2 regions of the Bradyrhizobium sp. BR2003 genome follow, and region 1 is predicted to be linked to the other one. Evidence: predicted binding sites of a transcription regulator. Region 1 holds the regulator's gene; the other holds the start of a gene.
The links. Region 1 encodes PhoB, which activates phosphate uptake and scavenging genes when phosphate is short. Its sites were predicted from a motif close to TGTCATNNANCTGTCAT; they were not measured.

Region 1 (15,398 bases):
CGATTACGGAGATGCCGGGCGCGTTGAGGCCGACGATGTAGCGCAGCGACGGCACCGAGTGCTCGCGATGCGGATCGTTGGCGAGGATCGGACGTCCGGTCGCGGTGCGCGATGCCGCGATCACCCAGTTGTTGGAGCCGATGGTGTCGCGCTGCTGGTCGGCCTCGGCGAGGTACGTGTCGGGATCATGCGCCAGGGCCGCCTTCTGGTCCTTCGGCGCGGCGAACTTCACGGGCCGCGTGGCAAGATCGTAGGCGGCGAGCACCGCCTTCGGCACGCTGCAGGGATCGAGGCCATCGGGGATCCTGGTGGTCCAGGCCGGCTCCAGCTTGACGCGGAAGCGATCGGCATCGAGGCCGGCAGCGCAGGCCACCCGCGAGCGCTTCACCTCGGAGGCGACGTTGCGGGTCAGACCATGGCTGCGGACGCGCACGACATCCTCCGCCGACCACAGGTCAGGCATCGTGCCTGCGATCCTGAACTCGATCGGCAACGCGCGCTTGCCCGCCTGGACGTCGGCGACATAGGCATTGACGCCGGCGACGAACGCCTCCGCATAGGATTTCGCCTTCGGACCATAGGCGGCCCATTCCGCATTCATGTCGCCGCGATAGAGGAACAGGCGCAGCGCCTTGTCCTGCTCCGCATAGGCGGGCCCAAAGTCCTTCGCCAGCAGGCCGAGTCCGCGCTTGCGCCAGAGATCGATCTGCCAGAGCCGGTCACGCGCGGCGTTGAAGCCTTGCAGGAAGAACAGGTCGTGCTCGTTGCCGGCATAGATGTGCGGGATGCCCCAGACATCAACCAGGATCTGGCCCGGTGCCTTCAGCCCCACGACGTCGGTCTCGACCTCGCGCGCCGCGACGAGCGGGCTCGGCTTCTCGCGCGCGGTGGCGGGTGCGGCGAGTATTGCGGCACAGAGTGCGGCGGTGAGTAGCTTGGCGACGCGGTTGAGATCCGTGTTCATGTTGTTCTCCGATGGTTGTTATTGGTTATGAGGCGTCTTCAGCCGCAGTGGTGGTCCGCCCCCTCTCCCGCTTGCGGGTCGCGACGAGCAAAGCTCGCGCTGAGAGGGCCGGGGTGGGGGTGTCGCTGCGATGGGACTGGTCATGATGCGGGGAGAGCCCCCACCCGCATTGCATCTCCGACGCAATGCGACCTGCCCCGCAAGCGGGAGAGGTGCAGCGAGCTTGCCGCAACATCAGATCATTACTACTCCCCCTCGTCGCTCGCCAGCACGCCCTTCACGGCGCGTGCCCAGCCGGCGAGCTTGCGCTCGCGCGTCGCCTGGCTCATCGCCGGCCGGAAGCGGTGCTCGAGTCGCCAATTGTCGGCGAACTTGGCGGGCTCCGGATAGACGCCGGCGTCGAGGCCGGCGAGGTAGGCGGCCCCGAGCGCCGTGGTTTCCTGGATCATCGGGCGATCGACCGGGGCGTTGAGCAGATCGGCGAGCCGCTGCATGGTCCAGTCCGAGGCGGTCATGCCGCCATCGACGCGCAGCACGGTGTTGGCGGCGTTGGCCTCCGGCCAGTCGGTGCGCATCGCGGCCCACAGATCGAAGGTCTGGTAACAGACGCTCTCCAGCGTCGCATGCGCGAGCTCGGCCGGACCGGTGTTGCGGGTCAGCCCGAACAGCGCGCCGCGCACGCGCGGATTCCAGTACGGCGCGCCCATGCCGACAAAGGCGGGCACCAGGTACACGCTCTGCATGGAGTCGGATTTGTCGGCAAGCGGCCCGGTCTCGGCGGCGTGCTTGATGATGCCGAGCCCGTCGCGCAGCCACTGCACCGCACTGCCGGCGACGAAGATCGAACCTTCGAGCGCATAGGTGCGCTGGCCGCCGAGCTGGTAGGCGATCGTGGTGAGCAGCTTGTTCTTCGAAGCCACCGGCGTGGTGCCGGTGTTAAGCAGCGCGAAGCAGCCGGTGCCGTAGGTCGACTTCATCATGCCGGGCTCGAAGCAGGCCTGGCCGATGGTCGCGGCCTGCTGGTCGCCGGCAATCCCTGAGATCGCGATCGGCCCGCCGAACAGATCTGCGGTGCTCTCGCCGAACCGCGCGGAGGAATCCTTCACCTCGGGAAGCATCGAGCGCGGCACGCGCAGCAGCTTGACGAGGTCATCGTCCCAGGCGCCGGTGTGGATGTTGAACAACAGCGTGCGCGAGGCGTTGGTGGCGTCGGTGGCGTGGACTCTCCCGCCGGTGAGCCGCCACAAGAGATAGCAGTCGACGGTGCCGAACAGCAGTTCGCCGCGCTCGGCGCGCTCGCGCGCGCCCGGCACGTGATCGAGGATCCAGGCGACTTTTGTCCCCGAGAAATAGGGATCGATGATCAGACCGGTCTTCGCCGAAATCGCCGGCTCATGGCCGTCCGCCTTGAGTTTTGCGCAGATGTCGGCGGTGCGGCGGTCCTGCCAGACGATGGCGCGGTGCACCGCTTGTCCGGTGGCGCGGTCCCACACCACGGTGGTCTCGCGCTGGTTGGTGATGCCGATCGCGGCGATGTCCTTCGCCTTGAGGCCGGCCTTCTCAAGCGCCTCGCGGCACACCATCACGGTCGAGGTCCAGATGTCCTCCGGCTCGTGCTCGACCCAGCCGGAGGCCGGGAAATGCTGCGGAAACTCCTGCTGCGCGACGGCGGCGATGGAGATGTCGCCGCGAAACACCATGGCGCGCGACGATGTGGTGCCCTGATCGATGGCCAGCACGAAAGACATGAGCGTTTCCCTTGAGGCTTGGGTGCAGGCGCCAAGGGAGCGGATTACCACGGCGAGGTCAAGATTGGAGGCGGGCGTGGCCGGATGGTCGAGGCAAGAGTCCGCGACGGTATCAGTCCCTCATCCTGAGGTGCGAGCGGAGCGAGCCTCGAAGGATGCACGGCCCCCCAAGTCGGGCCGTCGACCCTTCGAGGGCCGCTGAGGAAGCGGCCACCTCAGGGTGACGGTAATAGAGCGAACGCAAGAGAGAGACAGCGTCCGATCACATCGGCCGGTAGGTTCTGACGTCGGCGGGGACGTTGACGCCGATCTTGATCGCACCGACCGAGCGGATGATGTCGTCGCCGAGCAGCTGGGCGAAGCAGGCGTAGCCCCAGTCGTTCATGTGCAGGCCGTCGGCAGTGACGAAATCGGTGATCGGGATCGCCTGTCTCTCGTGCCAGTCGCGCATCACCTCGAAGCGCGGGAAGATGCCGACATGGCGCAGCGCGGCGATGCGGCCGAGCAGCTTCACCATGCCGCGCGCGCTTTCGGGACGCTCGGTGACGCGCGGCGAATATTGCGGATCGACCAGCACGACGTCGGCGCCGGACGCCTGAAGGCGCGCCACGCCGTCCTCGACCTGTTTGGCGGTCTCGGCAGGATCGAGGTTGCGCAGCACCGCGTTGGTGCCGACCTGCCAGATCACCATGTCGGGATGGACGTCGATCACTTCGGTTTGCAGCCGCGCCATCATCTCGGGCGCGTCCTCGCCGCCCTTGCCGCGATTGAGCACGGTGATGTCGGCGGACGGATACTGCCGGCGCAACTGTCCGGCGAGCCGGTTCGGATAGGTGAATTCCGGCGCCGACGATCCATAGCCCTGGGTCGAGGACGAGCCGAACGCGATGATGACGACCGGCTTGCCGGCGGCGAGCTTGGCCGCGACATGCGGCAGCGAGCCGGTGCTGTTCGGTACGCCCTTGGGCTGATGACAGGGCACGCGGTGGAAGATGTCGCTGGCGGATTTCGCGGCCTGCTTCACCTTGTCGAGCGCCTTCGCCGCGACGCCGGATTGCGGCGGATTGGTCGCATCGGCCGTCGCAGCGGGCTGCGTCGCATCAGGCTTTGCAGCGTCGGTCTTGCCGCCGGACGAAAGCGCTGCATGCTGGTCGGCCTGCCCGGTCTGCGCGCGCGACGGCGCGACCGCGAGCAGTGCCAGCGCCGCAGCGGCGCACAGACTCCGCCCTGCGGAAGCGCGAAAAGGGAAGGCGAAACGCATTTACTCTGCTTCCTCTAGTTCTGCTGCACCGGGCCGAGATGGGCCGCATCGATCACGAATTTCGCCAGTGCGCGGCCGAGACAGGCATGAACCTTCTTGGCCAGATCGACACCATGCGAGGTGCTGAACAGGTCAAAATATCCGGCGTCGCTCCACTGCTTCATAATCGCGAACCGGTCGAACAGCGGAACGTCGTGCTGCTGCGCCACCACCTTCATGTTGTCGAGATATGGCGGCGCAGAGATCATCGTCTCCGTACGCGGGCTGTATTGCAAATTGACCAGCACCACGTCGGTCCCGGCGTCCCGCAACGCAACAACGCCTTCGTTGATGGCGGTACGGAAATCATCGGGATCGACCGCTCGCATAGCATCGACCGTTCCGGTCTGCCAGATAACCAAAGTAGGCTTTTTTGCTTCAACAAGCTTAACAAGAGTTCCCGCGGTCTCCTCGGCGGTGCTCTTTCCCTGTAGTTCTACGGATAAATCGATGGTCGACGACGGCAACGCTTCCTTCAGCGCCTCCTGCAGCGTGGCCGGATAGGCGCTCGCCTCGTTGCCCTGGATGGTCGAGGAGCGGCTGCCGACCACCAGCACGTTGAGCGTCCGGTTGGACTTGATGGCGTCGGTGACCTTGGGCAGCGAGCTATCGCTCGAAAGCAGATAGGCGGGCACGTCGCAAGGCGGCGGCGGTGCCGGCTCCGCCGTGTCGCCGGCGCGCGCGGGCGCCACCGCCAAACCGGCCGTCAGGCAGGCTGCGAGCAGCGTCAGGCCCAGCATCGTCCGTGCGGACTTCATGCTCCCCCTCCCGCCATATCGGCGTTGCCGGCGGCGCCTTTTTTCGAGGCGCCTTTGTCGGCGGAGTGCTTGTACCACGAAATGATCCACGCCATGCCGCACATGATGAGGATGCCGCAGACGCTGATCAAGGCGTGCAGTGCGGCACCGCCGGATACTTCGGCAAGCACGAAGTGACCGGCGAAGGCGAGGAAGACCCCGAGGCAGAATATCTCAAGCGAGTGCTGGCCACACAGGATCAAAGGTCGCAGCCAGGGCGATTTCAGCCCCGGCCAGTCCTTGGGCAGGAAGCGCACGGTGAGCGCAGCGAGCGCCAGGAAGTGCGCGAACCGCAACACGTCCAGGTCAGTCTTGTTGATCGGATACATCCATTGCTCGATCACCTTCGGCATGATGTGGCCGAGCTGCGGCACGTACCAGGTCAGCGTCACGAAGAACGCCGCGACCAGATAGACGATGCAGATCCACATCGTGATGTTCGACGACAGGATGCGCGACATCCGCCGCGCGCCGCCGAGCGCACACCAGGCGCCGAACACGAACAGCAATTGCCAGGCGAACGGATTGAACGCCCAGAAGCCGTTCGGATAGGCCGAGAGATAGAGGTCGAACTGCCAGGTCAGCGCGTAGAGCAGGACCGAGAGGCCGAGCGTGACGTCGGGCTTCCATTTCATCAGCCACAGGATCAGCGGCAGGAACAGCATCAAGACGATATAGAGCGGCAGCACGTCCATGTTGACGGGACGGAAGCGCAGCAGCAGCGCCTGCACGATGGTGACGTCGGGCTGCTTGAGGAAGTCCATGATCCCCATTTCCTCGCTGTAGAGCGGGTTCTCGAACGAGGTCGCGACATAGGAGATCTCGGCGAGGAAGATCGTGAACAGGAAGACATGCGCGACATAGATCTGCCAGACCCGGCGCAGGATGCGCGCGGTCGCGATCACGAAGCCGCCCTCCAGCATGGCGCGGCCGTAGACGAAGGCCGCGGTGTAGCCGGAGATGAAGATGAAGATCTCGGTGGCGTCGGAGAAGCCGTAATTGCGGATCGTCAGCCAGGTCAGAAGATTGGTCGGCAGATGATCGATGAAGATCAGCCACAGCGCGAGCCCGCGGAACAGATCGAGGCGGAGCTCGCGCTCGCCGGTCGCCGGCAGCGTGATCGCGGGCGCAGCAACCTTCGCCTCGGCCTCAGCCTTTACTTCGGCCTTGGTCTCAGCCACCGGCGAACCGGCTATGGGGTCGGCAATCGAGCTCATCAAACACCGTGTCGGCTGCGGACGCCCCGCACGCCGTGCTGAAAAGATAATATCGGTCCGCGAGTTGCCGACAAAGCACGGAGTGCGGCGGCATGCGGCCGCGCTTTAGAGCGGAACTATGTTGAAACCACGATGAACGGACTGCCCTTGGGCCGCCTTTTCAGGGCCCCGCAGGCGATTGGTTCCGGCGGTTCAATTGGCTATGATGGCGCCCTGTTCGAGCATGATCCGGCCGAAAACGGACCATGCGCCAGGACCATCGGATTGAGCCGCATGTACCGCGCCGTTACCCGCCAGATCGAAGTCACCGTCGAGCCGAACTTCATGCCGGAGCGCTCGTCGGTCGACCGGCGCGAATATTTCTGGTCGTACAGGATCGTGATCGTCAATTCGGGCCCGGAAACCGTGCAGCTGCGGACGCGGCACTGGATCATCACCGACGCCACCGGCCGCCGCCAGGAGGTGCGCGGCGAGGGCGTGGTCGGCGAGCAGCCGGTGCTCGCACCCGGCGAGCGCTTCGAATATACGAGCGGCGTGCCGCTGCCGACCGCCTCCGGCTTCATGACCGGCAGCTACCAGATGGTCACCGAAGCTGGCGAGCGTTTCGACATCGACGTGCCGACATTCTCGCTGGATAGCCCGGGCCCGGGCGGCAAAAGGGTGTTGAACTGACGCGCAGCAATGCACGTCATCGCCGGGCTTGACCCGGCGATCCATCGCTTCAAAAACGTTTTCCTATGATGGATGGCCGGGTCGAGCCCGGCCATGACGAAGGTCGCCTATGACTCCACGCCGGCTTCCTGCGGCGTGAACTCATAGACCGACGAGCAGAACTCGCAGGTCACGACGACCTTGCCGTCCTTGACCATCTCGGCGCGGTCGTTCGGCGCGAAGCTCTTCAGCATCGACGACACCGCATCGCGCGAGCAGGAGCACTGCGCGCGCAGCGTTTGCGGGTTGAAGACGCGCACGCCGCGCTCGTGGAACAGGCGATAGAGCAGCCGCTCGCCGGACAGATCGGGATCGATCAACTCGACATCCTCGACCGTCGAGATCAGCGACTGACCCTCGACCCACGCATCGTCATCCGGCACGGAATGCGCGGCGGTGCCTTCCGGCGCATCGCCGGGATGCAGATCGGCCTGCTTGGCGCGCTCGGGCGACTTGGGCAGGAATTGCAGCAGGATGCCGCCGGCGCGCCAGCGCAGCTTGCCACCCTCGCCGCCGCGCATCTCCTCGCCGACCGCAAGGCGCACCCGCGTCGGGATCTGCTCCGAGCGCAGGAAATATTCATGGGCTGCCTCTTCCAGGCCGCCACCGTCGAGCGCGACCAGTCCCTGGTAGCGGCTGGTGTTGGAGCCCTGATCGATGGTCATCGCAAGGTGGCCCTTGCCGAGCAGCTCGCCCGAGCTCTGACCATTCTTGAGGCGCGATGCGTCGTAGCGCGCATAGGCGCGCAGCCGATCAGGCGCCTGGAAATCGACGATCAGGAGCGAGACCGGACCTTCGGTCCGGGTCTGCAGAATGAAGCGGCCCTCGAACTTGACCGACGAGCCGAGCAGCGTGGTCAGCACAATAGCCTCGCCGAGCAGCTTGCCGACCGCGGGCGGATAATCGTGCTTGTGCAGGATCTCGTCGAGCGCGGGGCCGAGCCGGGTCAGCCGGCCGCGCAGGTCCAGCGCGCCGACCTCGAAGGCCAGCACGGCATCGTCGACAGGAATCGCTGAGGGCGCGCGAACCGGCGCCTCGGGCGTGATTTTGATGTCGGGAGATTGTGAAACCATGGCGCTCTATCTGGGGTCTCGGACCGCAAAACGAAAGGGGTTCACCGGAACGGATCTATCCGTCGTCCCTGCGAAAGCAGGGACCCATAACCACCAATGTGAGTTGCTGCATCAAGCTGGGGCCCCAGCCTTCACAACAATTGACAGCGGTGGTTATGGGTCCCGGGTCGCACTTCGCTTGCCCGGGACGACAACGCTTACTGATCTACGACTACACGACCGCGTCGAAACACCAGGCCAGGATGCCCTTCTGCGCATGCAGGCGGTTTTCCGCCTCGTCGAACACCACGGATTGCGGCCCGTCGATCACCTCGTCGGTGACCTCCTCGCCGCGATGCGCGGGCAGGCAATGCATGAACAGCGCGTCCGGCTTGGCGAGCGACATCAGCTTGGCATTGACCTGATAGGGCCGCAGCACGTTGTGGCGGTGCTCGCCCTCCTTGTCGCCCATCGACACCCAGGTGTCGGTGACGACGCAGTCGGCGCCGCGCACGGCGGCCTCCGGATCGCTGCCGAGCATGATCGGCGCGCCGGTCGCCTTGATCCAGTCGCGCATCGGCTTCTTCGGCGACAGTTCCGGCGGGGTCGCGACATTGAGCTGGAACTTGAACCGCTCGGCGGCATGCGCCCAGGAGGCCAGCACGTTGTTGTCGTCGCCGGTCCAGGCCACGGTCTTGCCCTCGATCGAGCCGCGATTTTCCTCATAGGTCATGAGGTCGGCCATCACCTGGCAGGGATGCGAACGCCGGGTCAGGCCGTTGATGACGGGGACGGTGGCGTGGGCCGCGAGCTCGAGCAGCGCGTCATGGTTGAGGATGCGGATCATGATCGCATCGACATAGCGCGACAGCACGCGCGCGGTGTCGGCGATGGTCTCACCGCGGCCGAGCTGCATCTCGGCACCGGTCAGCATGATGGATTCACCGCCGAGCTGGCGCATGCCGACGTCGAACGACACCCTTGTGCGGGTCGACGGGCGCTCGAAGATCATCGCCAGCGTCTTGCCTTCGAGCGGCTTCCTGCCCTTCTCATGCGCCTTCAGCTTCGCCTTCATGGCGGCTCCGGCGGACAGCATGTTGCGCAGCTCGCCGAGCGGCAGCTCGTTGATATCGAGGAAGTGACGGACCGGCTTGCTCATCATCCCGCCGCCTTCTTCGGCTGGACCGCCGACAGCACAGAGCACGCGCGCTCGAGCGCGGTGATCGACGTATCGATCTCGGCCTCGGTCACGATCAGCGGCGCCAGGAACCGCACCACATTGTCGCCGGCGCCGACGGTAAGCAGCTTCTCGTTGCGCAGTGCTGCGATCAGGTCGCCCGACGGCACCACCGCCTTGACGCCGATCAACAGCCCCTCGCCGCGCACCTCCGACAGCACACCGGGATAGCGGTCGACGACGGACGCGAGCTTCTGCTTGAGCAAGAGCGACATCTTCTGCACATGCTCGAAGAAGCCGGGTTTCAGCATGACGTCGAGCACGGCATTGGCGGCGGCGACCGCGAGCGGATTGCCGCCGAAGGTCGAGCCGTGCGAGCCGGGCGCCATGCCTTCGGCCGCTTTCGCGGTCGCCAGCACCGCGCCGATCGGGAAACCGCCGCCGAGCGCCTTGGCCAGCGACATCACATCCGGCGTGACGCCGGTGCGCTTGTAGGCGAACAGCTCGCCGGTGCGCCCCATGCCGGTCTGCACCTCGTCGAATGCCAGCAGCAGGCCATGCTCGTCGCACAGCGCGCGCAGCGCCTTGAAGAACGCCTGCGGCGCCGAGCGCACGCCGCCCTCGCCCTGCACCGGCTCGATCAGGATGCCGGCGGTGTGCGGACCGATCGCCTTCTTCACCGCCTCGATGTCGCCATGCGGCACCTGGTCGAAGCCGTCCATCGGCGGGCCGAAGCCCTCGAGATATTTCGCCGAGCCGGTCGCCGCCAGCGTGCCCAGCGTGCGGCCGTGGAAGGCGCCCTCGAAGGTGATGATGCGGTAGCGCTCGCCATGGCCCTTGGAGAAGTGATAGTGGCGGACCAGCTTGATCACGCCCTCCATCGCTTCCGCGCCCGAATTGCAGAAGAACACGAAGTCGGCAAAGCTCTGCTCGCACAGCCGCGCGGCAAGCGCCTCGCCATCCGGGCTCTTGAACAGGTTCGACATGTGCCAGAGCTTGGTCGCCTGTTCCTGCAGCGCCTTGACCAGATGCGGATGCGCGTGCCCGAGCGCGTTGACCGCGACGCCCGAGGTGAAATCGAGATAACGGTCGCCGTTGGTTGCGATCAGCCAGGCGCCCTCACCGCGCTCGAAGCCGAGATCGACCCTGGCGAAGACGGGGAGCAGATGCGACGTGGCAGCGTTGGTCATGGCGTTCACTGACGGTTTTTAAGCCGACAATTGCCGCGCGCCTTGACGCCAGCGCAGCAACGGCCAGCTTCGGAAAACAAAACGGCCGCCTTTGCGGGCGGCACGTGGCGGGCATTCTATGCTGCGGTCAGTAAGTGTCAATCGCCACGAAGTGGCCTTCCTGCAATGCGAAACGAGCGCAATCCGGAGCATTCCGGTGCGGTGGAAAAGCCTCATCGCAACGCTTAACTGTGTGGGAACATGTGGACGCACGGCCGCGGACTCTTGCGCCAGAGTCACGCCATATTGTAGCGTTTGGCCTGTCGGGTACGACATCTCGTGCGGCAGTACTGGACCCTCTAAGTAGCCTTCGTGTCTCGCGTAACGTTCGGGCGCAACACCGTGCCCGGCGAGGGCTAAGGGATTCTGGCCGCAGGGATATTTGTCCAGATTGGCTCGCAGCGCCGCTCCAATGATTGGCCGGCGCTACGCGAAGGGAAGAATGCGATGACTGTATTGACCTGGTCCGACGATCGCGTCGAGCAGCTAAAGAAGCTCTGGGAGTCCGGCCTGTCGGCCAGCCAGATCGCGGCGGAACTTGGCAATGTGACGCGAAACGCCGTGATCGGCAAAGTGCATCGGCTCGGCCTCTCCGGCCGCGCCAAGGCACCCTCGACGGCCGCGCCGCGGCAGCGCAAGGCCCGCCCTGCCCAGCACATGATGCGGGTGGCGCGGCCGGTGTCGCGCGGCAACACCGCGCTGGCGCACTCCTTCGAGGTCGAGATGGAGCCCGATCCGATCTCCTACGACAATGTGGTGCCGATGAGCCAGCGGCTGTCGCTGCTCGAGCTCAACGAGGCCACCTGTCACTGGCCGGTCGGCGATCCCTCGAGCCCGGAATTCTTCTTCTGCGGCGGCAAGGCGCTCGCCGGCCTGCCCTATTGCGCGCATCACTCGCGCGTCGCCTACCAGCCCGCCGCCGACCGCCGCCGGCCGTCGGCGAAACCGCAGATCAAGTGAGCACTCGGGAAACTACGGAAGACCTGAAAAACAAATCCCCGCGAAAGCGGGGATTTTTTTGTGGCTCGTAGCCCGGATGCATTACCCGCGTCGCCCCGGCGAAAGTCGGGACCCATACGCCGCGGCCGGCGCAATCGGCAAGCGGCCAGACGGCTTTCTAACAACACCCATTGGTGGTTATGGGTCCGGCTTTCGCCGGGACGACGCCATGTCACGGCTTGTGATGGCCACGCGCCCGTTACGGCTGCGGCTCGGCCTTGGCAAAGCGGTCGTCGAGCGCGTAGCCCGCGCCGCGCACGGTGCGGATCGGATCCTGCTCGCGGCCGGGATTGAGCAGCTTGCGCAGGCGGCCGATATGCACGTCGACGGTGCGCTCATCTATGTAGATGTCGCGGCCCCAGACGCTGTCGAGCAGCTGCTCGCGGCTGAACACGCGGCCGGGATGCTCGAGGAAGAATTCGAGCAGGCGATACTCGGTCGGCCCGAGATCGATCGGACGGCCCGAGCGCGCCACGCGGCGCTTCTCGCGGTCAAGCTCGATGTCGCCATAGGTCAGCACGGTCGCAAGCCGCTCCGGGCTCGCGCGGCGCAACAGGCCCTTCACCCGCGCCAGCAGTTCCGGCACCGAGAACGGCTTGACGATGTAATCGTCGGCGCCGGTAGCAAGCCCGCGCACGCGCTCGCTTTCCTCGCCGCGCGCGGTCAGCATGATGATCGGAAGCTGCTTGGTCTCGGGCCGCGCCCGCAGGCGGCGGCACAGCTCGATGCCGGACAGGCCCGGCAGCATCCAGTCGAGGACCACGAGGTCGGGAACGCGCTCCTTCAGCCTCGTGTCGGCATCGTCGCCGCGCCCCACCGTCTCGACATCGTAGCCTTCCGCATCGAGGTTGTAGCGCAACAGCGTCGTCAGCGCTTCCTCGTCTTCGACTACCAGAATGCGTGCGCTCATCGGTTTAAGTTCTTTCTCTGTGGTGATCCGTTGCCCAGACGCAAACCGAAACGCTTACTTCCTCGAGCATAGTCCCCGCGGAAACGATTTGTCGCGAGGATCATCCGTTTCGCTCTTGCCGGTTCCGCGCTTGCCGATCATGCCTCAGTTGCCCGGCACCGTGGTGGCAAAAGTGGTCATGTCCCCCTTCGGGCGCTTGTCGGTGATCTGCTGGCCCTCGATCATGTAGAACACGGTCTCGGCGATATTGGTGGCGTGATCGCCGATCCGCTCGATGTTCTTGGCGCAGAACATCAGATGGATGCAGAACGAGATGTTGCGCGGATCTTCCATCATGTAGGTGAGCAGTTCGCGGAACAGCGAGGTGCAGATCGCATCGACCTCCTCGTCGCCCTTCCAGACGTTCATCGCCGCCGGCAGGTCGTGCGCGGCGTAGGCGTCGAGCACCGACTTGACCTGCGACAGCACGAGGTCGGTCATGTGCTCGAGGCCGCGGATCAGCTTCAGCGGCTGGAAATCGCTCTCCAGCGCCGCGACGCGCTTGCCCATGTTCTTGGCGAGGTCGCCGATCCGCTCGAGGTCGGTCGCGACGCGCATCGCGCTGACGATCTCGCGCAGGTCGATCGCCATCGGCTGGCGGCGCGCGATCGTCAGCACCGCGCGCTCTTCGATGTTGCGCTGCAGATTGTCGATCTCGATGTCGGCGGCGACCACGCGCTTGCCGAGCGCGACGTCGCGACGGATCAGCGCGTCGACCGACTCGGTAATCATCCGCTCGACCAAGCCGCCCATCTCGGCGACCAGGCGGGTCAACTCCTGCAGGTCGCTGTCGAATGCCTTGGCGGTATGTTCAGAAGCCATCGCTTGTCTCCCTCAACCATGATCCCGGGGATCATGGTTTCGTGTCCTGAATTTTAGCATGATCCGATCGGAAAACCGGTTCCCACTTTTCGGATCAAGCTCTAGCCGAACCGGCCGGTGATGTAGTCCTGGGTGCGCCGATCGCTCGGTGAGGTGAAGATCTTGTTGGTGTCGTCGAACTCGATCAGCTCACCGAGATACATGAAGGCGGTCTTGTCGGAGACGCGCGCCGCCTGCTGCATGTTGTGAGTGACGATCGCGATCGTGTAGTCCTCGGAGAGCTCCTGGATCAGCTCCTCGACCTTGGCGGTCGAGATCGGGTCGAGCGCCGAGCACGGCTCGTCGAACAGGATCACCTCGGGGCGCACCGCCACGGTGCGCGCGATGCACAGGCGCTGCTGCTGGCCGCCGGAGAGCGACAGGCCGGAGGCATTCAGCTTGTCCTTGACCTCGTTCCACAGCGCGCCGCCGCGCAACGCCTTCTCGACCCGGTCGTCCATCTCGGACTTCGAGATCTTCTCGTAGAGGCGGATGCCGAAGGCGATGTTCTCGTAGATCGTCATCGGGAACGGCGTCGGCTTCTGGAACACCATGCCGACCCGCGCGCGCAGCAAGTTGAGGTCGAGCTTGGGGTCGAGAATGTTGGTCTGGTCCAGCATCAGCTGGCCGACCGCGCGCTGGCCCGGATAGAGGTCGTACATCCGGTTGAAGATGCGCAGCAGGGTCGACTTGCCGCAGCCGGACGGGCCGATGAACGCCGTGACGCGGTTGGTGCCGAGCGTCAGGTTGATGTTCTTCAGCGCATGGTGTTCGCCGTAGTAGAAGTTGAGGTTGCGCACCGTGACTTTCGGCGGCGCTTCAGGCAGCGGAACCTGGGGAACGTGGCCCGCGGCAGTCGTGGAGACGGAAAGCTCGGTCATTTTGCGGCCCTTTCGGCACCAAGGATACGCGCGCCGATATTCAACGCGAGCACGGTGAATGTGATGAGCAGCGCACCGCTCCACGCCAGCTCTTTCCAGTAGGCGTAGGGGCTCTGCACGAAGTTGTTGATGGTCACCGGCAGGTTGGCCATCGTCTTGGTCAGGTCCAGGCTGAAGAACTGGTTCGACAGCGCGGTGAACAGCAGCGGCGCGGTCTCACCGGCGACGCGGGCGGTCGCCAGCAGCACGCCGGTGATCAGGCCGCTGCGCGCAGCACGATAAGCGATCCGCTTGATCACCAGCGAACGCGGCAGGCCGAGCGCGGAGGCGGCCTCGCGCAGCGGATTGGGCACCAGGAGCAGCATGTCCTCGGTGGTGCGCAGCACGACCGGGATGACGATCACCGCGAGCGCGAGGCTGCCTGCGATCGCCGAGAAGCCGCGCATCGGCACCACCACCGCGCCATAGATGAACAGGCCGATGATGATCGAGGGCGCGCTGAGCAGGATGTCGTTGATGAAGCGGATCACCGAAGTCAGCTTGTCGTTCTTGCCGTATTCGGCAAGGTAGGTGCCGGCGAACAGGCCGAGCGGCGCGCCGATGCCGACGCCGATCACGGTCATGATGAGCGAGCCGACGATGGCGTTGAGCAGGCCGCCTTCGGTCGAGCCGGGCGGCGGCGTGTTCTGGGTGAACAGCTGTACGCTGAGGCCGGCAATGCCGTTATAGAGCAGCGTGATCAGGATCAGCGCCAGCCAGGTGACGCCGAACAGCGCCGCGCCGACACAGAGTGCGCGAATGACGATGTCGCTGCGGCGGCGGGATTTGTAGATCGGGTTCATGGCGTTACTTCCCCGCCTTCTTTTCAAGCCGCATCAGCATCAGCCGCGCGCCTGCGAGCACGAAGAAGGTCAGCACGAACAACAGCAGACCGAGCAGGATCAGGCCGGACTGGTGCAGGCCGTCGCTCTCGGCGAATTCGCTAGCGATCGCCGCCGAGATCGTGGTGCCCGGCGCGAAGATCGACGACGAGATCCGGAACGAATTGCCGATGATGAAGGTCACCGCCATGGTCTCGCCGAGGGCACGGCCGAGCGCCAGCATGATGCCGCCGATCACGCCGACGCGGGTGTAGGGGATCACGACGTTGCGGACGACTTCCCAGGTGGTGCAGCCCATGCCGTAGGCGGCTTCCTTCAGCACCGACGGCACGGTCTTGAACACGTCGACCGAGATCGCGGTGATGAAGGGCAGCACCATGATCGCAAGGATCAGCGCGGCGTTGAACAGGCTGAGATAGGACGGCGGGCCGGCGAACACCGCACCCAGCACCGGAACGCCTTCGAACATCCGGATCATGAAGGGCTGGAATGTGTTGGCCAGGAACGGGCCCAGCACGAAGAAGCCCCACATGCCGTAGATGATCGAGGGAATGCCGGCGAGCAGCTCGATCGCGATGCCGATCGGGCGGCGCAGCACTTGCGGGCAGAGCTCGGTGAGGAACACGGCGATG
Region 2 (15,398 bases), on a different contig from region 1:
TCTTCGAAATGCACGGTCCCGAGCAAGCCAAGCCGATCCGGGCAAGCGACTTCGGCATCACGCACTTCGCTCTCTACACCGACGACATCGACGCATCGGTCGAGCGCTTCGAGAAGGCGGGAGGCACACCCCTCACCGCGCCGCGCGCTATTCCCTATGCAACCGAGAAAGGTCCTGGAAACAAGGTTTGCTACTGCCGCATGCCGTGGGGCACGACGATGGAATTCATCACTACGCGGGACCGCATGGCCTATCATGACCAGACGGATCTGCGCAGGTGGCAGGACGAGGACTGAGCAGGGCGCGAAAAGAGACCCGCATCAGTTAAGTCGCGGCGATGCTGACGCTGCGGAAGGTTCGACGAGTGCGTAGCCGCAACGGCTGTCGTGACAGCTCTAGCGTGCCGGCGGTCAGCTCATCCGGTTGAGCCTGCGCTTCGTCAGCGCCTGTATCATGCAGCGATGCGCTGCAAGCGGCAACGTTCCTGCGAAATTAGGTGCGCGTGAACCGTAGAGAGGATCGCGACGGCCAGTGAGAAAGATGACGCCCGCCGCGTCATGGCGCCAATTCCATCGAGGACGAGCCGATACTCTTTCCGCTTCTGGCCCCAAAGCCGACATGCCGTGGTCACCCGGCGATGTCCGGTTTTAGGGGATAAAGCCGACATGGCGGATTTATGAATACGCGCCCTTCTGTAATGGGCCCGATGATGTCAAGCCTCCCGAGTGAACGTCACGCCGCCGAGCTCATGCTTCTGTCCGTGGTCAACGCTTGGCCGCCACATCATGCTGTCAGAGGGAGCGGTGAGCCTATCTAGATACGCGTGGTTCGTCGGGCGACGGCCACTGGGCGTGTAACGGCTTCACCGCATCCACCGTCCCGGCGACGGGACTTCGGGCACTGGGCTTCTGTTCAGCCCGATTGCATTCCAGCTCTTCTCCTCGTGCTCTATGCTGCGATCGGGCCCGCGTCAGCCCAGCGGTAAGTTGTGCCGTCGACCCAGATCCGATGCAGGATCACTGCGAGCTTACGTGCCAAGGCGACTTTGGCGCGCTTCGAGCCTCGCCGCTTGGCGACGTCCATCCCCCAGCGCTTAAGTTTTGAGAACCGGGTGATGCGCGACAGCAGAACGTTGGCGGCCTCATACAACACCGTACGCACTATCTCGTCGCCGGCCAGCGTGATCCCGCCCGTGACGTCCTTTTCGCCCGATTGGTACTTCTTTGGCGTGAGCCCGAACAGCGCGCCTGCCGATTTTGACTTCGTGATGCGATTGGGGTCGTCAATCGCCGATTTGTAGGTAATAGCCACCAGAGGACCAACGCCTGGCACTGTCATTAGCCGGCGACAGACCGCATCGTCACGCACCGTTGCCAGCACAGCCTTGTGTAGCCTTCCGTACTCAGCTTTCAAGGCCGATCGCGCCGAAAGCATCGCTGCGGCAATGCGCTCCAATGTCGCCTGACCCGCAACCAACTCACGGATCCGCGCTTCGAAATTCTTCCGCGTCACCGGGCCAACCTTCAGCCCAAAGCCGCGCAAAATCCCGCGGATACTCAATTCCACATCGATCAGCCGCCCGAGAAGCTGTTTGCGTGCGATCAGAAGGGCCCGGATCTCTTGAGCATCGACCGACTTTGCGTGTACCGGCCGGAACCATCCCATCCGGATCAACTGGGCAATCCCGCGCGCATCCTTGCGATCCGTCTTGACCGTCATCGCAGACAATGCGGCCTTTACATGTCGCGTTTCCAGCAGAACCGTTTCGAAGCCTGCTCTTTTCAGCGCCGCATGCAGCCATTGCGACAGCGGCCCAGCCTCCAGCCCGATCTGCTTCACTGCAAAGCCAAGCGTCTCAAAAAATTCAACCAAGGCGTCGGGTTTGCTCGCGACCTTCGCCTCCTTCAGGATCTTACCCTGGACATCCACAACGCACACGCTCGACAGTTCCAATGATACGTCGATTCCGGCATAGTTCTCCACGGCTGTCCTCCGTCTCCAGATGCTTGGGGCCGACTCAGGTCGTGACCCCGTTTATCATCTATCGGGGGACAGCCACCATCATGACCCCTTGCTCGGAGCAGGGCCCATTACGGCATCTAGTCCCCGCCCCGCTCCTTGCGCAGCCGCGCCCAATAATCCAGCCGCTTGCGGATCTCGCGTTCGAAGCCGCGGTCGGGCGGATCGTAGAAGGTCTGACGGCCCAGCGCTTCCGGGAAATAGTCCTGGCCGGAGAATGCGTCCGGCATGTCGTGATCATATCGATAGCCGGAGCCATAGCCCTCCGACTTCATCAGCTTGGTCGGCGAATTCAAAATGTGCTTCGGCGGCAGCAGCGAGCCGCCCTGCTTCGCGGTCTGCATCGCCGCGCCGAACGCGGTGTAGACCGCGTTCGATTTCGGCGCGGTGGCGAGATAGACCACGGCCTGCGCGATCGCTAGCTCACCCTCCGGCGAGCCGAGGAAGTCGTAAGCATCCTTGGCGGCGTTGCAAACCGCCAGCGCCTGCGGATCGGCAAGGCCGATGTCCTCGACCGCCATGCGCACCACGCGGCGTGCCAGGAACAGCGGATCCTCGCCGGCATCGAACATCCGCGCCAGATAATACAGCGCCGCATCCGGATCGGAGCCGCGCACCGACTTGTGCAGCGCCGAGATCAGATTGTAATGGCCGTCGGCCGACTTGTCGTAGATCGGCGCGCGGCGTTGCAGGATGGCCTGCAACTGCTCGGCGTTGAACACTTCGCCCTTGCGGGCGGCGCGCCAGACCTCTTCGGCTAATGTCAGCGAGGCGCGGCCGTCACCATCGGCCATCCGCACCAGCACGGCGCGGGCTTCCGCATCGAGCGGCAGCTGCTTGCCCTCGATCTTCTCGGCATTGGCAAACAGTTTCTCGATCGCCGCCGTATCGAGCGAGTGAAACACCAGCACGCGGGCGCGCGACAAAAGCGCCGCGTTGAGCTCGAACGACGGATTTTCCGTGGTGGCGCCGACCAGCACCACCGTGCCGTCCTCCATCACGGGCAGGAAGGAATCCTGTTGCGCGCGGTTGAAACGATGCACCTCGTCGACGAACAGCAGCGTGCCCTTGCCGGTCTCGCGGCGAGCACGCGCGGCATCGAACGCCTTCTTGAGATCGGCGACGCCAGAGAACACCGCGGAGATCTGCTCGAAATGCAGCTCGGTTGCGTCGGCCAACAGCCGCGCCACGGTGGTCTTGCCGGTGCCGGGCGGTCCCCAGAACACCAGCGAGCCCAGCGTGCGCGTCTCCAGCATCCGCGTCAGCGCGCCGTCGGGCCCGAGGATATGATCCTGGCCGACGACGTCGGCCAGCGTGCGCGGACGCAGCCGGTCCGGCAGCGGGTGCGGCGCGTCCTGCTCCATCCCCGCCGCGGCGAACAGGTTGCTGGCCTCGCGCGGTTGCTTCGGGCTCACTTTGGGCTCATCCGCCGAGCGTCACGTTGATCTGCTGGCCGCCGCGCACCAGCGTGATGCGCCAGACCCGCGACCCTGTTTTCGAGGCCTTCTCGAGGTCGCTGGTCCGGGCGATCTTCTCGTTGTTGACCGCCATGATGATGTCGCCCTTCTGGAAGCCGACATTGGCGGCGGTGCCGTCATCGGCGAGCTCGGTCACCACGACGCCCTCGGCGCCGGCGTCGAGATGCAGCTCATCGGCCAGCGCCGGCGAGATGTTGGCGACCCTGGCGCCCTGGAACGGCGAGCGCGCGGTCAGCACGATCTCGTCGCGATTGGTGTCGGGCGCGGTCTCCAGCGGCACGGTGAGCTTCACCGGCTTGCCGGCGCGCTGCACCTCGATCTCCGCGTTGCCGCCGAGCGGACGGGTGGCGAAGCGGTAGTCGAACGCGTTGGGATCGTCGATCGGCGTGCCGTCGATCCCGACGATCAGGTCGGAGAGCTTGAGCCCGGCCTTCGCCGCCGGACTGTTCGGCGCGACATTGGCGACCAGCGCGCCAGACGGCAGCTTCAGTCCCAGCGTCTCCGCGATCTCCGGCGTCACCGCCTGCAGCCGCGCGCCGAGCCATGGCCGCTTCACGGCCTTGCCGCCGCTCTTGGCGGAGGCCACCACCACCCGCACCATATTGGCGGGAATCGCAAAGCCGATGCCCTGCGAGCCGCCGGAGCGCGAGAAGATCGCGGTGTTGATGCCGGCGAGCCGGCCGCTCATGTCGACCAGCGCGCCGCCCGAATTGCCGGGATTGATCGCCGCGTCGGTCTGAATGAAGAATTGATAATCCGTGATCCCGACTTGAGTGCGTGCCAGCGCCGAGATGATGCCGTGCGTCACGGTCTGGCCGACGCCGAACGGATTGCCGATCGCCAGCACGACGTCGCCGACCAGCAATTGGTCGGAATTAGCGAAGTCGAGCGTTGGGAATTTTTCCTTGTTGGTGTTCTTCAGCCGCAGCACCGCAAGGTCGGTGCGGCTGTCCTTCAGCACGATCTCCGCCTCGTATTCGCGCTTGTCGGCGAGCGAGACCTTCACCTGGTCGGCGCCCTCGATCACGTGATTGTTTGTGACCACAAGCCCGGAGCCGTCGACCATCACGCCGGAGCCGAGCGAGCGCTGCATCTGCTCGGGCTGCTGTCCCGGTACGCCGAAGAAGCGGCGAAAAATCGGATCGTCCAGGAAGGGATTGCGGTTCTGCACGGTCTTGGCGGCGTAGACATTGACCACCGCCGGCTGAACCCGCTGCACGATCGGCGCATAGGACAATTGCAGCTCGGCCTGCGAGGACGGCACGCGGCGGTCCTGCGCCGCGGCTGCGGAAAGATTTCCCAAGAAAGCCAACGTGCAGAGAGCGGATACGGCAGCAAAACGGACGGGTCGGAGCATTCTCACCTCTCGTGGAAACGCCGGAATATAGGCGTGTTCGCCGGGCAATTGAAGGGCGCCCGGCCGGATAACTGGCCCCCCAACTGGGCCGGTGCACAACCCGCGGCGCCGCGTTGAAGCGCGCCGCGGAGCTTCTATGATGGCTGTCATCTCACTGCGCCGCTCCGCTTGTTGCCTGCGGACCACAAGCGGAACTGGGATGCCCGGAAGCGCTGTCGTGCGTCAGTCACGATACGCTCCTAGGACCGTTCAGTGAGTGGGGACTTCAAACACAACAGGGGTGCACAATGCGTGCGACAAAAGTTGGTGCAATCGCCATCGGCCTGGCTGGGGCGCTCGCCGCCTCGCCGGCCTATTCACAATCGGCCGGAGGCGGCAGCGATGCGGAGATCGCGCTGCTGAAGCAGCAGCTGAAGATGCTCGAGCAGAAGCTCGACAGACTGCAGAAGCAGACCAACGCCAATACCGCAACCGCGGCCAGCGCAAACGCCAATGCGAAGGCGGCGGACGCCAAGGCCGCGCGGGTGGCGAGCGCCAACGCCGCGATCCCGGTGAAGGGTCCGGTCGCACCGTCCGGCGTCGTGGTGACGATGCCGAACAACCGGCCGACGATCTGCACCGCGGACGAACAGAACTGCGTGGCGATCACGAGTCGCGTGCACTGGGATGTCGGCGGCTACGACTATCGTCCGAACACCGCCGGCACCTCGCCGCAGAAGCTCGACAGCGGCGAGAACGTCCGCCGCGCGCGCATCGGCATCGTCGGCAAATTCTTCGGCGACTGGAATTACTCGCTGATCTACGACTTCGGCGGCTCGTCCGACGGTTTCGGCGGCGCGGCGCCGGGATCGCTGCCCGGCGGCGGCACCTCCGGCATCGAGAATGCGTATCTGAGCTACACCGGCTTCAAGCCGTTCGGCGGCAAGATGGCGATCGAAGGCGGCATCATGGACGTGCCGTGGACGCTCGACGAAGCGACCAGCTCCAACGACATCCTGTTCATGGAGCGCGCCTCGGTCGGCATCATCGCACAGAATATCGCCGCCGGCGACTTCCGTTCGGCGGCCGGCACGCGCTGGTGGAACGATCAGTTCTGGATCGGCGGCTACGTCACCGGACCGACGTCGGGCGCCATCCACTCCGCCTCCTCGACCTCGCCGGCCGGCACCTCCGAGCAGTATGGCGGCGTCATCCGTGTCGCGGGCAATCCGATCAGCGGCAAGAACTATTCGGTGCATCTTGGCGCCGATGCGGAATGGCTGGTGCAGCCGCCGCGCAACCAGCTGACGCAGGCGCAGACGCTCACGCTCAGCGACCGGCCCGAGCTGCGCATCGATCCGACGACGCTGATCTCGACCGGTGCGATCGCCAACGTCTCCGGCGCGCAGGTCTACGGCGTCGAGGCGGCAGCGACCTATGGCCCGTTCATCGCGCAGGGCGAATATTACTGGTTCAATGTCGATCGCTCTGCGAACACCGGGCTGCCGCCGTTCGGCGCGCCGAGCCTGAAATTCGACGGCGGTTACGCGCAGGTTGGTTACGTGCTGACCGGCGAGAACCATGCCTACAACCCGGCGACGGCCTCCTATAGCGGTATCAAGCCGCATGATCCGTTCTCGCTCGCCGGCGGCGGTATCGGCGCCTGGGAAATCGCCGGCCGCGTCAGCACGATGGACCTCAACGATCAGATCGCGCAGGCGGTCGGCATCGCGGGCGGACGGCAGACCGTCTACACCGCCGCGCTGAACTGGTACGTCAACAACAACGTTCGCTTCATGCTGAACTATCTGCACGGCGATATCGCCAAGCAGGCCTCGGCGACTTCGACCGCGGACGTCGGCTCGAAGTTCGACGCGGTCGCGCTGCGTACGCAGGTTGCGTTCTGAGGCGGCGCGATCCGCCGTCGATAACAAATGGCCGGGAGCGACATCGCTCCCGGCCTTCTTCATTGCAGATTGTCAGGCCGCGCGCTTCGACTTCTTCACAACAACCTCCGGCGCCGGCGCGCAGGACAGCCGCTCCTGATGGCCCTCGCCCCAGGCTTTCAAAATATCGATCACCGGGCGCAGGCTCTCGCCGAGTTCGGAGAGTGTGTATTCGACCCGCGGCGGCACCTCGGCATAGACCTTGCGGATCACGAGGCCATCGTCCTCGAGCGCGCGCAGCTGCTTGGTCAGCATGCGCTGGGTGATGCCTGGCATCCGCTTCCGCAGCTCGCCGAAGCGCTGGGTGCCGGCCTGCAAGTGGTACAGGATCACGCCCTTCCATTTGCCGTCGATCAGGTCCAGCGCGGCCTCGACTGCGCACCCCGGCCGACGCGCAAAATTCTGCCGTTTCATCGGATATTCCCCAATAGTATACAAACAGGGACTAGTTCCCTGTTTTTACAGTACTTGCCAAAAGGACGCCAGCGCGACAGGTAAGACGGCAGGCAATCGCCCACCACGGAGAGCAGGCATGAAGGCCGTCGGATACCAAAAATCGCTGCCGATCGAGGCGGCGGATTCGCTCGTCGATTTCGAGATCGCCAAGCCCGAGCCGAAGGGGCGCGACATCCGTGTCGCGGTGAAGGCCATCTCGGCCAATCCGGTCGACTACAAGGTGCGCAAGCGCGCGGCGCCGACCGACGGCGGCTACAAGATCCTCGGCTTCGACGCGGCCGGCGTGGTCGACGCGGTCGGGCCCGAGGTCTCGCTCTTCAAGCCCGGCGACGAGGTGTTCTACGCGGGCTCGATCCTGCGCCAGGGTACCAATTCGGAATTTCATCTGGTCGACGAACGCATCGTCGGCAACAAGCCGGCGTCGCTGTCCTTCGCGCAGGCCGCCGCCCTGCCCCTGACCTCGATCACCGCATGGGAGCTGCTGTTCGACCGGCTCGGCGCGGTGCCGGGCAAGAGCCTCGACCCGCGCACGCTGCTGATCACCGGCGGCGCCGGCGGTGTCGGCTCGATCCTGATCCAGCTTGCGCGCCGCCTCACCGGGCTGACCGTGGTCGCGACCGCAACGCGGCCGGAGTCGCAAAAGTGGTGCCGCGATCTCGGCGCCCATGCGGTGATCGACCACTCGCAGCCGATGAAGGAGCAGATCGAAAAACTGAAGCTGCCGCCGGTCGGCCTCGTCGCCAGCCTCACCTTCACCGACCAGCACTACAAGTCGATCGCCGACTTCATCGCGCCGCAGGGCAAGTTCGGCCTGATCGACGATCCGCCGGAGTTCAACGTCGCCGCGTTCAAGGGCAAGGCGGTTTCGGTACACTGGGAATCGATGTTCACGCGCTCCTCGTTCCAGACGCCCGACATGATCGCGCAGCATCATCTGCTCAACGATGTCGCCGACCTGATCGACAAGGGCGTGCTGCGCACCACGCTCGACCAGACCTTCGGCACCATCAACGCCACGAACCTCAAGCGTGCCCACGCTTTGCTGGAAAGCGGCAAATCACGCGGCAAGATCGTGCTGGAAGGCTGGTAAGGCCCCTCACGTCTGCTTCCTCATGCCCGGTGCAACATGCCGGGCATGATATCCCCACAGGCCGGCGCGTGGCTTTTGCCAAAGCCACGGCATCGCCTGTATGATTTGCGCAACGATCACCCCGTCCTCAATCCGGCTGACGCGAGGCGCAGCCGGAGCGGTGGTGACGCCCACGGGGATGGGAGGAAACCGATGAGTTTGCTCACGGCCGATCCGTCGCGGATCGATCCGGAGTGGATGACGCGGGCGCTGCGCGATGCCGGTGTGATCGACCAGGTCAGGGTCGTCGATCTCGCGTGCAAGCCGGTCGGCAATGGCCTCGTCGGCGACAGCTATCGATTTCGCCTGACCTATGACGGCGATGAGCCGAACACGCCCGCGAGCGTGGTCGGCAAATTTCCGGCCGCGGATCCCGACAGCCGCCGCTCCGGTTCCGCGCACACGCTTTACGTCCGCGAGGTCGCATTCTATCGCGAGCTGGCGGCGACCGTCGCCATTCACACGCCGCGGCCGATTCTCGCCGAAATCGATCCGGCGACCGACGACTTCACGCTGATCCTGGAAGACCTGGCGCCGGCGCGCGCGGGTGATCAACTCGCCGGATGCGTGATCGCGGACTGCCTGACAGCGATGCGTGAGGCCGCCGCGTTGCATGCGCCGCGATGGAGCGACCCGACGCTCGACGCGGTGCCGTGCTTCGTGGTGGCCGCAAGCCGGCGCAGAGACCTTCGCGCGGTGCTGCCCGGCATCATCGGTCACTACAAGGAGCGATATCGCGGCGTGATCGAGCCGGAATTCCTTGATCTGATCGACCGGCTTCCGGACGCGCTATTGCGCTACCAGTCCGATCGATCGGCGCCGCGAACCCTCCAGCATGCGGATTTCCGGCTCGACAACACGCTGTTCGAGGTCCGCGGCAATAGCCATCCGATGGCGACGCTGGACTGGCAGACGCTGACGGTGGGCCCGGGAATCGTCGACGTCGCCTATTTCCTCTCGGCGGGCATCGACCCGATCGAACGGCGATTGCATGAAATCGACCTGGTGCGGTTCTATCATTCGGAACTGATCCGGCGCGGCGTGCGGGACTATGACTGGGATCGCTGCTGGCGGGATTACCGGCGCTACACGCTGCACGGGATCATGATGGGCGTCGTCTCCGCGCTCAGCGTCCAGCGCTCGGAGCGCGGTGACGCGCTGTTCCTGAAAATGACCCGCGGCGCCTGCGCGCAAGCGCTGGACCACAACAGTTTTTCATACTGGCAGGACTAAGGCGTTTTCGAGCGAACCGTATAGCGGTTCGCGTGCGGAAAACGCGTCAGGACAGCGAAAGGGATCGGCGTGCTCAACAAACTGGACGACTTCCCCATCCACCAGACGCCGGAGCCGATCGCGGTTCCCTCGACCAGCGACCGCAATGTCTATGACCGGACCTGGTTCAATGGCTACACCGCCGACGGCGCGTATTATTTCGGGATCGGCATTGCGATCTACCCGCACCGCAAGATCCTCGATTGCGCCTTCAGCGTCGTGGAACGCGGCGGACGGCAGCACTGCTTCTACGGTTCGCGGCGGGCCCCGATCGAGCGCACCGAGATGCAGGTCGGTCCATTCAGGCTCGAGGTCATCGAGCCGATGCTGCGGACCCGCGTCGTGCTCGACGACAATGCGACGGGCCTCGCCTGCGACCTGACCTTCTCCGCGCGCACCGCCGCGATCCAGGAAGCGCGGCAGACGCTTTGGTCCGGCGAGCGCCGCGCGATGGATTCGACCCGGTTCGACCAGTTCGGCCGCTGGAGCGGCGTCATCCGCCACCCCGACGGCGAGATCAAGGTCGACGATCGCAGCTTCTACGGCACCAAGGATCGCTCCTGGGGCGTGCGCAATGTCGGCGAACGCGACGTCGGAGGCGCGCCGATGCCGCCGCCGAGCGTGTTCTTCCTCTGGGCGCCGCTGGTCTGGGACGACCACATCTCGCACGCGATCTTCTTCGACGGGACGCGAGGCGAGGCGCTGGTCCGCGAGGGCATCACCGCGCCGCTCTACCGAAGCGAGGCCGAGATCCCCGGCGTGATCGACGGCCTCGACCGCCGCATGGCGACTGCGCGGCATCGCGTCAAATACGTGCCGAACACCCGGCTCGCGCAGTCGGCTGAAATCGACCTCGTCGATATCGACGGCCACACCACGACCGTCGCGCTCGACCCGATCCTCAAATTCCAGATGAAGGGCCTCGGCTACGGCCATCCGCAATGGGGCCAGGGCATGTGGAAGGGCGAGCTCGAGACCGGCGGCGAGTCGTTCGATCCAGCCACGCTGGACCCGCTGGCCCGCGAGAATGTGCACGTGCAGCAGGTGGTCCGCGCCCGCCAAGGCGGCCAGACCGGAATCGGCGTGCTGGAGGAGATTTGCCTCGGTCCCTACCTTCCCGCAGGCTTCAGCGAATTCCTGGACGGCGCCAAGGGTTAGCTCGGCGACACGCCTTCGACGAAGATCAGCCGGCGCTCCAGCGCAGTCCGCCGATACTTGAGTGCTTCGGCGTACTCCGCGGACGCGTACCATTCGCGCAGACACGCCATTGACGGGAATTCGACGATGACGATCGCGTTCGGCGGCGGACCGCCCTCCACCACTTCAGCCGCGCCGCCGCGCACGACGTAGCGCCCGCCATACTGTTCGATGGCGTTCGCCGCCAGTGTGCGATAGGCCTCGAATGCCGCGGCGTCGCGCATCTCGACCTCGGAGATCACATAGGCCGGCATGCGGCCTCACGCGATGCTGTTGACGATGCCGCCTTCGGCACGCAGCGCGGCGCCGTTGGTCGCGGAGGCCTGTTTGGAGCAGACATAGACCACGAGATTGGCAATCTCCTCGGTGCTGGCAAAGCGCTGCAGCAGCGAGGTCGGCCGGTGCTGCTTGACGAAGTTGGATGCCGCCTCCTCGACCGACTGGCCGTTCTGCTTGGCGAGATCCTTGACGAAGGTCTCGACCCCCTCGGACATGGTCGGCCCGGGCAGCACGGAGTTGACGGTGACGGCGGTGCCCTTGGTCAGCTCGGCGAGCCCGCGCGCGATCGCAAGCTGCGCGGTCTTGGTCATGCCGTAGTGAATCATCTCGGTCGGGATGTTGAGGCCGGATTCCGAGGAGATGAAGACGATGCGGCCCCAGTTGCGCTTCAGCATGCCCTGCAAGTTGCCGCGCGACAGCCGCACGCCCGACATCACGTTGACCTCGTAGAAGCGGCTCCAGTCCTCGTCCGGAATGTCGAAGAACGGCTTCGGCTCGAAGATGCCGGCATTGTTGACGAGGATGTCGACCTCCGGCAGCGCCGCCAGCAGCGCCTTGCAGCCGGCCGCGGTCGAGACGTCGGCGGCGACGCCGCGGACCTTCGCGCCCGGCACCGCCTTGGCGATCGCGGCAACCGCCGCATCGACCTTGGCCTGACCGCGGCCGTTGACCACGACCTCGGCGCCGGTTTCGGCGAGCCCCTTCGCAATGGCGTTGCCGATGCCCGCGGTGGAGCCGGTGACCAGCGCAGTCTTTCCGGAAAGGTCGATTTTCATTTGAGGTATCTCCTGTCAGCCGTGTCAGACATATCTGGACGCGCGCGCGCCGATACAACCGCGATTCATGGTCGGCAGATGCGCAAATTTACGGCAGGCGCCGACCGGCATCCTAACACCGCTGGCCTGGATCGATGACGGCCATCTCGCGCGGATGACGTTGGAGAAACGGCGGGGCATCTCCACTGCAAGTCAAATTTCCTCGCGTAATCTTGGTTGATGCATCGTGTCGCCGACCTTCATCCAATCTTCATATGAAACATCGTGCGCACGCTGATTGCTTTCACACATTGTCAATTCCCCGCCGCTAAGCGTCGCCGCAAACAGCGCGAGCGAGCTCGGGCCGTTGTTTCGGCAACCGGACGCGACGTCTGTTCGATAACGACGTCCGGAGCCGGATGACTGACAGGAATGCATCAGATGTTCGTTATGTCCGGGATGAAGCAGCACACGGCGCTTATCCTGAAGCGATTTCGTCCCAGCCTCAAAAGCCAGATTGCGATGCTCGGGATTGGCGGCGTCGCAATCATCAGCGTCACCTGTCTCGGCGGTCTCAACTACGCGGCGCGCGTTCAGCGCGAGTCGGACGACAGCATGCGCTTCAGGGCGCAACTGTCCGAGCTCTCGGATGGTTTCCTGGAGACGCAGCAGATCGCGGCCCGTTTCGTGAAGTCGCGGGATGAAGGCCTGGCGAAGAAGCTGTCCGATCGCGTAGCGGACGAGATCGCCCTGCTCGACAAGCTCGAGGCTTTCGCTGCGACCGCGGCGGAAGGCGATCCGATCCGGCAGGTCGCATCGCTGCGGAGCGGCATCAACCTCTATGCGACGCGCTTCCGGAACATCGTCGGCGCCCAGCGCGTCCTCGGCCTGAATCCGAATGACGGCTTGCAGGGCAAGCTGCGCAGCGTAATTCAGCAATTCGAAGCCAAGGTCCAGCAGATCGATCAGCCGCGCCTGACCGTCCTCCTGCTGACCATGCGCCGGCTCGAAAAGGACTTTGCGCTGAGTGGCGAAGAGCGGTTTGGCGACCAGCTCAACGAGCGCGAGGGCGAATTCGAGACCGCGTTGACGGCGTCCGCGCTCCCCAGTGATATGAGGACCGAGCTGCTCGGCCTCGCCCGCGCCTACAAGCTCGCCTTCGCCGGTTTCCTTGTCTCGCGTCAGACGCTCGACGATCAACTCGACGACCTGTCGCAGATCTTCGACCGCACCCGCCCGGCGCTGGTCAAGGTTGCGGACGCCGCCAACGTCCGTGCCGAGCTTGCACAGCGCAGGGCGGACGCGTTCAGGCAGACCTTCAACTGGGTGATCGGGATCGTTGCATTCGTCCTGACGCTGCTTGCGATCCTGTTCGGCCGACGCATTGCTGGCCTGATCAGCCGGATGAGCGCGGCGATGCGGCAGCTTGCCGAGGGACAGTTTGACGTCGTGCTGCCCGGCCTCAAGCGCAGCGACGAGATCGGCGGCATGGCGCGGGCGGTAGAAAGCTTCAAGACCAGGGCGCAGGAGAAGGCGCGCGCCGAGCTCGACGCCCGGATCGAGGAAGACCGCCGCGCGGCAGATCGGCACAAGGCCGAACTGGCGCGGCTCGCCGCGGCGTTCGAGGCCAGCGCCGGCACGGTGATCGCGACGGTTTCGGCGGCGTCCGAAGAGCTTGCGGCGTCCGCCCGTGACCTGAGCGACACCGCCCATCACACCCAGGACCTTTCCGCCAGTGTTGCGGCCGCCTCCGAGGAGGCCTCGGATAATGTCAGGCGGGTTGCGGCGGCGACCGAACAAATGATCGCGTCGGCTTCTGAGATCGGACGCCGGGTGGGCGAATCCGCGGACATCGCCGGCGACGCTGTCGCGCAGGCGCAGCAAACCGACGAGCGGATGGCCCAGCTCGCCTCCGCCGCCGACCGCATCGGCAACGTGGTGCAGCTGATCGCAACGATCGCGCGGCAAACCAACCTGCTCGCACTCAACGCGACGATCGAGGCCGCGCGGGCCGGCACGGCAGGCTCGGGCTTCGCCGTGGTCGCGCAGGAGGTGAAGACGCTCGCCAGGCAGACGGCGGAGGCCACCGAGGACATCCGCAGCCAGATCGCGGATATCCAGGCGGCGACGCGGGAGTCCGCCGGCGCGATCAGCGACATCGCCGGCATCATCCAGCGGATCTCACAGATCGCCGCCGATGTGGCGCATGCCATCGACAAGCAAGCCGGCGCGACGCGCAGCATCGCCGAAAACGTTCAGATCGCCTCGGAGCGAACCTCGCAGGTGGCCGTCAGCATCGGCCAGGTGGCGAGCGGCGCATCCAGGACCGGCGCCGCCTCGTCCCGGGTGCTGAGCTCGTCGCGATCGCTGTCGGACGGCAACAGCCGCCTGAAGCTGGAGCTCGACAACTTCATCGCTACCATCCGCGCGAGCTAGTCTAGCGCGACAAACAAAAAACGGCGCCAGAGGGCGCCGTTTCAAAACCTTGACTCGCAGACTGGGCTTACGCCGCCTCCGCTTCCTTGTCCTGCGCCGGACCGGAGTCCTGGCCCTTGGCGTCGACGTCGCGGTCGACGAACTCGATCACGGCCATCGCCGCGTTGTCGCCGTAGCGGAAGCCGGCCTTGATGATGCGGGTGTAGCCGCCCTGGCGGTCCTTGTAGCGGGTCGCCAGCGTGTCGAACAGCTTCTTGACCTGGTCGACGTCGCGCAGCTCCGAGATCGCCTGGCGGCGCAGGGCGAGGCCGCCCTTCTTGCCGAGGGTGACGAGCTTCTCGACGATCGGCCGCAACTCCTTGGCCTTCGGCAGCGTGGTGACGATCTGCTCGTGCTTGATCAGCGCGGCCGCCATGTTGGCGAACATCGCACGTCGGTGCTCGGCGGTGCGGTTGAGCTTCCGATGAACCTTGCCGTGACGCATTGTCTATTCCTTACTTGGTATCTGCCACGACGGTTCGTCGGACATGTTGCTCAGGTGGGCTGCCTGCGTTCGCCCGGTCGTCATTCCGGGGCGGCTCGCAGAGCCGAACCCGGAATCTCGAGGTTCCCCGATGCGCAATTGCGCATCTGTGGTTCGATGCTCGCGCATCGCCCGGAACGACGAATTCTCAGTAGTGATCCTCGAAGCGCTTGGCGAGCTCGTCGATGTTCTCCGGCGGCCAGCCCGGCACTTCCATGCCGAGGTGCAGACCCATCTGGGCCAGCACTTCCTTGATCTCGTTCAGCGACTTGCGGCCGAAGTTCGGGGTGCGGAGCATTTCCGCTTCCGACTTCTGCACGAGGTCTCCGATGTAGACGATGTTGTCGTTCTTCAGGCAGTTTGCCGAACGCACCGACAGCTCGAGCTCGTCGACCTTCTTGAGGAACGCCGGGTTGAACGCGAGATCGGGGATGATCTCCTGCGTGACTTCCTTGCGCGGCTCTTCGAAGTTGACGAACACGTTGAGCTGATCTTGCAGGATGCGCGCGGCATAGGCCACCGCGTCCTCCGGCGTGATCGCGCCGTTGGTCTCGATCGTCATGGTCAGCTTG

Region 2: a site for PhoB is predicted at 5,068-5,084, ahead of E2I15_RS03770 (OprO/OprP family phosphate-selective porin). Genes of this name have one in related genera too.

Annotation. Positions count from the first base shown of each region.
Region 1 is NZ_SMYJ01000033.1:2,202-17,599, forward strand. Features, by position in the region: gene E2I15_RS28210 (penicillin acylase family protein) at 1-964, opposite strand, end outside; gene glpK (glycerol kinase GlpK) at 1,210-2,712, opposite strand; gene E2I15_RS28220 (SGNH/GDSL hydrolase family protein) at 2,975-3,973, opposite strand; gene E2I15_RS28225 (SGNH/GDSL hydrolase family protein) at 3,988-4,770, opposite strand; gene E2I15_RS28230 (OpgC domain-containing protein) at 4,767-6,026, opposite strand; gene apaG (Co2+/Mg2+ efflux facilitator ApaG/CorD) at 6,300-6,698, shown strand; gene E2I15_RS28240 (Hsp33 family molecular chaperone) at 6,806-7,810, opposite strand; gene argF (ornithine carbamoyltransferase) at 8,022-8,948, opposite strand; gene E2I15_RS28250 (aspartate aminotransferase family protein) at 8,948-10,156, opposite strand; gene E2I15_RS28255 (GcrA family cell cycle regulator) at 10,643-11,155, shown strand; gene phoB (phosphate regulon transcriptional regulator PhoB) at 11,394-12,104, opposite strand; gene phoU (phosphate signaling complex protein PhoU) at 12,249-12,965, opposite strand; gene pstB (phosphate ABC transporter ATP-binding protein PstB) at 13,067-13,885, opposite strand; gene pstA (phosphate ABC transporter permease PstA) at 13,882-14,727, opposite strand; gene pstC (phosphate ABC transporter permease subunit PstC) at 14,732-15,398, opposite strand, start outside.
Region 2 is NZ_SMYJ01000008.1:272,559-287,956, reverse strand. Features, by position in the region: gene E2I15_RS03790 (VOC family protein) at 1-296, shown strand, start outside; gene E2I15_RS03785 (IS110 family RNA-guided transposase) at 949-1,983, opposite strand; gene E2I15_RS03780 (replication-associated recombination protein A) at 2,100-3,434, opposite strand; gene E2I15_RS03775 (DegQ family serine endoprotease) at 3,442-4,854, opposite strand; gene E2I15_RS03770 (OprO/OprP family phosphate-selective porin) at 5,142-6,740, shown strand; gene E2I15_RS03765 (winged helix-turn-helix transcriptional regulator) at 6,813-7,193, opposite strand; gene E2I15_RS03760 (zinc-binding alcohol dehydrogenase family protein) at 7,312-8,325, shown strand; gene E2I15_RS03755 (phosphotransferase) at 8,518-9,597, shown strand; gene E2I15_RS03750 (Rv3169 family protein) at 9,667-10,794, shown strand; gene E2I15_RS03745 (DUF1330 domain-containing protein) at 10,791-11,087, opposite strand; gene E2I15_RS03740 (SDR family NAD(P)-dependent oxidoreductase) at 11,094-11,888, opposite strand; gene E2I15_RS03735 (methyl-accepting chemotaxis protein) at 12,309-14,303, shown strand; gene rplQ (50S ribosomal protein L17) at 14,371-14,787, opposite strand; gene E2I15_RS03720 (DNA-directed RNA polymerase subunit alpha) at 14,975-15,398, opposite strand, start outside.